Lujinxingia sediminis: one gene and its partner. The protein of the gene in region 2 binds, or shares a complex with, the protein of the main gene of each other region. Links are inferred from orthologs where the notes say so. Each region holds a gene or a part of one and is shown on either strand. Other genes may lie near its edges. The genes, in order: EA187_RS18390 and EA187_RS02975.

The links.
Region 1: the proteins of EA187_RS02975 (region 2) and EA187_RS18390 are in contact, whole or in part, in a cryo-EM structure (PDB 8Z1Y), measured with the Escherichia coli proteins. The link is inferred for Lujinxingia sediminis from one-to-one orthologs.

What each region holds. Positions count from the first base shown.
Region 1 is NZ_SADD01000016.1:13,870-17,015, reverse strand. What follows is about bases 1-2,828. They hold EA187_RS18390 (ABC transporter permease), read right to left. Parts: upstream 1,966-2,828; coding sequence 1,036-1,965; downstream 1-1,035. Other genes in these bases: EA187_RS18385 (type III pantothenate kinase), read left to right, coding at 2,194-2,828; EA187_RS18395 (ABC transporter permease), read right to left, coding at 154-1,023; nagZ (beta-N-acetylhexosaminidase), read right to left, coding at 1-113. In the rest of the region: more of EA187_RS18385, read left to right, coding at 2,829-2,967; EA187_RS18380 (acyl-CoA dehydrogenase), read left to right, coding at 3,134-3,146. UniProt on the Escherichia coli protein: Part of the ABC transporter DppABCDF involved in dipeptide transport. Responsible for the translocation of the substrate across the membrane.
Region 2 is NZ_SADD01000001.1:718,529-721,804, forward strand. What follows is about bases 116-3,073. They hold EA187_RS02975 (ABC transporter ATP-binding protein), read right to left. Parts: upstream 2,168-3,073; coding sequence 1,064-2,167; downstream 116-1,063. Other genes in these bases: EA187_RS02970 (ABC transporter ATP-binding protein), read right to left, coding at 116-1,036; EA187_RS20565 (ABC transporter permease), read right to left, coding at 2,177-3,073. In the rest of the region: more of EA187_RS02970, read right to left, coding at 1-115; more of EA187_RS20565, read right to left, coding at 3,074-3,276. UniProt on the Escherichia coli protein: Part of the ABC transporter DppABCDF involved in dipeptide transport. Responsible for energy coupling to the transport system.

The DNA of each region.
Region 1 (3,146 bases), on a different replicon or contig from region 2:
TCGCCATCGCGTAGCGCCTGCGCTACCGGTTGGGGGGCTTGTGTGTGGGGACCATCGAAGCCCACGATCAACATCTGGCCGGCGTCGGCGCGCAGCTGCGCTTCGTCGCTCATAAGTGCTCCAATTTAGTGGTGAATCAGGTGGTTTTGAGTCTCAGTGGTTCGCGAGTTTGCGCGGATCGAGCACGTCGCGAAGACCGTCGCCGACGAAGTTTACAGCGAGCACCGTGAACATAATCGCAAGCCCCGGCACAAAGGCCAGGTGCGGGGTCAGAAGGAAGTAGCTGGCCCCCTGATCGAGCAGTCCGCCCCAGCTGGGCATGTCCTGGGGGCCCAGCCCCAGAAAGCTCAGGGAGGCCTCGGCCAGAATCGCTCCGGCCACCCCGAAGGTGGCCTGGATGATGACCGGCGCGAAGGTGTTGGGCACCACGTGGCGCTGCAAAATGCGCCAGGTGGGAAGACCTGAGGCGCGTGCGGCCTCCACATAATCCTGGTCGCGCACGGCCAGCACCTGCCCGCGCACCAGGCGCGCATAACTCGACCACCCCGAGACCGAGAGCGCCCCGATGACCGCCGGGATGCTGGGCTCCTGGGTGATGAAGATCAGCAAGATCGCCAGCAGAATGCCGGGAAAGGACATCAGGATCTCGGTCAGGCGCATCAGAGCCTCGTCGATCCAGCCGCCAAAATAGCCGGAGATGGCCCCCAGAATCACGCCGACCGTCGAGCAGATGCCCACGACCGAGAGACCCACCACAGCAGCCACGCGCGTGCCGTAGATGAGCAGCGTGAGCACGTCGGCTCCGTTCTCATCGGTGCCCAGCCAGTGCTCGGCCGACGGCCCCTGAAGCTGGCGCGTCACATCCATATGCGCCAGATCGTAAGGCGCAAGCCAGGGGGCGAAGAGCGCCACCAGGGCGACCACCGTAAGGATCGCCATCCCCAGGTAGGCCAGAGGCCCGAAGTGGTTGGCGCCGCTGCCCGCGCGAGGCAGCTTCAGGTGTGGAAGTCGCAAAAGGTTCATCGGCCGGCCGGCTCAGTCGTAGCGGATACGGGGGTCGATCAGCCCGTAGACCACATCGGTCACAAGGTTGACGACCACGTACGTCAGGGAGATGAAGAGCACGCAGCCCTGTACGATCAGGTAATTGCGGGCCTCAATCGCGTCGAGCAAGAGCATGCCCACGCCGGGGCGCGCGAAGACTTTTTCGACGATGATGGCGCCGGTGAGCAGGGCCCCGAACTGCAGTCCCACGATGGTAATGACGGGAAGTAGGGCGTTGCGAAGCGCGTGTTTGAGCACCACCAGGTGGCGCGGAAGCCCCTTGGCGCGGGCGGTGCGAACATAGTCCAGGTTGAGGACTTCCAGCATGCCCGAGCGCGTCATGCGCATCAGCTTGGCGCTTAATCCTGTGCCCAGTGTGATCGCGGGTAACAGAAGCGCTGTGAGCCCGGCGACTTCACTGCCCGGGTTGGGAAGAATCTGCAGAGTGAGGCTGAACGCGATCAGCAGCATCGGCCCCAGCCAGAAGTTGGGAATCGAGATGCCCAGAAGCGCAATCACCGCCGAGGAGTTATCCACCCAGGAGTAGGGCCTTAATGAGGCGGTGATCCCTAAGGGCAGCGAGAAGAGCAGCGCAAAGAACATCGCCGCCAGTGCCAGCTCAAAGGTCGCCGGGATGTTGGCCACCAGCCGGTCCATCACCGTGACCCCGCGCTCATCGCAGAGTTCGCCCAGGGTGCCCGAGGCCACGTCGCTCCAGAAGAGCAGGTACTGTTCCCCAAGTGGCTTGTCGAGGTTGAGGCACTCGCGAAGCGCCTCTTTGTCGACCTCCAGCGACTGCTCGCCGAGGATCGATTCGACGGGATCGCCGGGCACTGCACGCAGGATCAGAAAGACCAGCGTTACGACGCCGATGATCACGAAGATCGATGTAAAGAGTCTTCGAAGGAGGAAGGTGATCATGAAGCCCGATCGGGTTGGGGAAGGCTCGGCGGCCCCGAATGGCTCGCTTGCTTATAGGACACAGCGAGCGATCGCCGAGGATGGCCAAAATAAAGGGTTTTCGAAGGGGCCGCAATCGCGCTTTCGGCACGGCTGGACAAGGTCGGGGGGATCTGGAAGTTTGGCGCCGATTTCAACCCCGGGCGCACCCGCCACAGCGCGGCAGCCCGCACGCGGCAGGAGCGCGCTATGCTTTTGGTCATCGATGTCGGCAACACCAACACCGTTCTGGGCGTCTACCGCGGTGAAGAACTTGTGAGGCACTGGCGGCTGCAGACCCACCACGGACGAACCAGCGATGAGCATGGCATCTTCTTGCGCCAGCTCTTTGAACTCAGCGGGCTGGCTGTGGCGGAGGTCCATCATGCCATCATCAGCTGCGTGGTGCCTCCGATGGAGCGGATGCTGGTGAAGATGGTGCGCGACTACTTCGCCTGCAACCCCACCGTGGTCGGGGCTGATATTCAGGCGAACATGCCAATCGCCTATGACAATCCCCGCGAGGTCGGGGCCGACCGGGTGGTCAACGCCGTGGCGGCCTACCGGCGCCACTCGAAGGCCTTGATCGTGGTCGATTTTGGCACCGCCACCACCTTCGACGCGATCAGCGAGGAGGGGGCGTACCTGGGCGGGGCGATCTGCCCGGGGATCACCATCTCCAGTGAGGCGCTCTTCCACGCCGCCAGCAAGTTGCCGCGGGTGGAGCTTGCGCGCTCACCATCGGTGATCGGCAAAAACACCGTGCATTCGATTCAGGCCGGGCTGCTCTACGGCTACATCGGGCTTGTGCGTGAGATCGTCACGCGCATGAAGGCCGAGCTTGGTGCGGACAACGTCCCGGTGATCGCCACCGGAGGGCTGGCCAGTTTCTTCGCCGAAGAGACCGATATCATTGACGAAGTCGACGATTTTCTGACGCTCGAAGGTCTGCGCCTTATCTTTGATGAAGCCAGCGCGTCCTGATCGTCTTGAGTGCCGGCGCAGGCTTGAGCGCTACCGATCCTACCCGGGGAGGAATTGACGTGCAGGGCTTGAACTTTTCGCGTCATTTGCGAGAATGAATGAGGATTCATTCACGCGGCGGCCTCCGCGGCCGCATCCCTCCCCCGAAGCATAAGGAAGACCGAGTATGAGCGAGTTTC
Region 2 (3,276 bases):
TCGGCGCCTCGGGCTGGCGGGGAAGCCGCGCCCAGATATCGGGATCGTTGGGCGCAAACTCGGGGTCGTAGAGGTGGCAGCGCACCTTATGGCCCGGAGTCGGCTCCACGGTGCGCGGCTCTACCGTCTTGCAGGGCGCAAAACACGCCGGGCAGCGGGTATGAAAGCGGCAACCCGAGGGCGGGTTCATCGGGCTTGGGACATCTCCTTTGAGGATGATGCGTTGGGCCCGACGCCGCGGGTTGGGCTGCGGAATCGCCGAGAGCAGGGCCTGAGTGTAAGGGTGCAGCGGGTTGTCGTAGAGCTCGTCACACTCGGCGAACTCCGCGATCTGTCCCAGATACATCACCGCGATGCGATCCGAGATATGCTGCACGACCGAGAGGTCGTGGGCGATAAAGAGGTAGCTCAGGTTATACTCCTGCTGAAGATCCATCAGCAGGTTAATAACCTGGGCCTGAACCGACACATCAAGCGCGCTGACCGCCTCATCGCAGACAATGAAGTCGGGATTGAGCGCCAGAGCTCGGGCGATGCCCACGCGCTGACGCTGGCCACCGCTGAACTCATGGGGGTAACGCGTGATGTACGAAGGCTGAAGACCCACGCGCTCCAGAAGCCCCTCGACCATCTCACGCACCTCCGGGCCCTGGGCCACCTTGTGGAAGGTGATCGCCTCGCCGATGATACTTTCGATCGTCATACGGGGGTTAAGGCTGGAGAAGGGGTCCTGGAAGATGATCTGAAGGTTGCGCCGAAGGCTGCGCATCTCCGCCGGCCCCATCTTCAGAATGTCTTGCCCCTTGTAGAGCACCTCACCATCGGTGGGCTCGAGCAGGCGCAGCAAAGTGCGTCCTGCGGTGGTCTTGCCGCAACCCGACTCCCCCACAAGCCCGACGGTCTCGTTGGCGTTGACCTCAAAGGAGATGCCGTCGACGGCTTTCACCGAGCCGACCTGACGGTTGAAGAGGCCCTTCTTGATGGGGAAGTGCTTCTTAAGGTTGCGGACTTCAAGCAGAGTAGGGGCGACGCTCATAGCGAGTACCTTGGGGCCTTAAGCAGGTTACCGTGCGACTTCCGCCGCATCGTCGTTGGGGGCGACCGAGCCATCGGCCGCGACGCTTCCGTCGGTGGTGGGCTGGGTGCCCGCGCGTACCTTCTCGGCGTACCAGCACGCCGCGGTGTGGCCGGGCTCAAGCTCGACCGTCGGCGGAAGCTCGGAGCACTTCTCGGTGGCGAACTGACAGCGCGTGCGGAAACGACATCCCGAGGGGAAGTCCTGCGGGCGCGGCACCATCCCGGGAATCACATAGAGGCGATCTTCGCGCCCGCGCGCCCCGGAGGTGTCGATGGTCGGCAGGCTGTTGAAGAGTCCAATGGTGTAGGGGTGGGCCGGCTTCTCAAAGACGGTGTAGACGTCGCCGTACTCCACGATGCGCCCGGCATACATCACCGCCACATCATCGCAGGTCTCAGCCACTACACCTAAGTCGTGGGTGATAAAGAGAATCGACATGCCCGCTTCGCCCTGAAGCGACTTCAGAAGCTCCAGGATCTGCGCCTGAATCGTCACATCGAGCGCGGTGGTAGGCTCGTCGGCAATCAGAAGCTTCGGCTTACTGGAGAGCGCCATCGCGATCATCACACGCTGCTTCATGCCCCCGCTCATCTGGTGGGGGTACTCGTCGATGCGCTGCTCCGGGGCCGGAATACCCACCTTGGCCAGCATATCGATGGCGTACTCACGCGCCTCGGCGTACTCCATGTCCTGGTGGAGGAGGATCGCCTCGATGATCTGGTTTCCGACCGTGTAGACCGGATTAAGGCTGGTCATCGGCTCCTGGAAGATCATCGAGATGTCGTTGCCACGCACCTTGCGCATTTGCGCTTCGGTGAGCTTGGTCAGGTCCTTTCCTCCGAAGAGAATCTGACCGTCAACGATCTTTCCGGGCGGCTGCGGGATCAGGCGCAGCACGCTCAACGAGGTCACCGATTTACCTGATCCCGACTCGCCGACCAGCCCGAGCGTGCGCCCGCGCTTGATCTCGAAGCTCACCCCGTCGACCGAGGGCAGCACCCCGTCGTCGGTAAAGAAGTAGGTCTTGAGCCCGTCGACCTTCAGGATCACGTCGTCCGACGCGTCAGTCTTGTTGCTATCGTTGGCCATAAGGTCGCTCTACTTGCGAAGTTTAGGATCGGTGGCGTCGCGCAGCCCCTCGCCGATGAGGTTGAGCAGGCTGATGGTGACGAAGATGGCAAAGCCCGAGCTGAGAATCAGCGTCATCTGCTGGGTGTTCCGACCGCTGGTCAGAATCTGACCCCAGCTCGGCGCGTTGGCCGGGCCCACGCCCAGGAAGCTCAGCGTGGCCTCAATGAGAATCGCTCCGGCCACCCCGAAGGTTGCCGAGACAAAGACCGGCTGCACCGCGTTGGGCAGAACGTGGCGGAAGATGATGCGCGCGCGGGTAAAGCCCAGCGCGATGGCCGCCTGCACAAAGTCCTGGTTGCGCAGCCTCAAGAACTCCCCGCGCACAAGGCGCGCGATGCCCGTCCAGCCCGTCAGGCCGATGATCAGCATGATGTGGAAGATCGAGGGCTCCTCGATAAACCCGGCCAGCGTCAGGATGAGAAAGAGCACCGGGAAGCACATCATAATTTCGATCATGCGCAGGATGATGTTGTCGACCCGACCGCCGAAAAAGCCCGCCAGGCTTCCCAGCACAAGGCCGATGGCGGTGTAAATGCTCACCGCAACCACCCCGATCGTAAGCGAGATACGCGTCCCGTAGATCAGTCGCGTGAAGACGTCGCGTCCCTGGCGGTCGGTGCCCAGGAAGTGCTCCAGGCTCGGGCCCTGGCTCACCGCCATCAGGTCCACATCGCGGTAGGAGTACTCGATGAGCGGAAAGATCAGCCGCGCTCCCTCCAGTTCTTTGAGGGAGGCGTAGTCGACGTAGGGCTGACGGAAGGCCATCAGGTAGACGACCGAGAAGAGCACGATGCCCACCGCCGAGACCAGACCGATGAAGCGAAGGCGAGCCTTGCTTCGTTCGGTGGCGGCGAGGTCCTTTTTAAAGCGCATCATCACCGTCCAGGCGATGAAACTCACCGGGACGTAGAAGAGCAGGAAGTTAAAGAAGATGTCGACGCCGCTATCGAAGAAGTTCTGATCGAAGAGCGCCGCAAACCACGGAAAGCTCGTCGTGCCGTGCAGCTGCGCATACGGCCCCACACCCTCGGGGATGTGCATGTAGAAGGGCACGTTCATGGCGACCA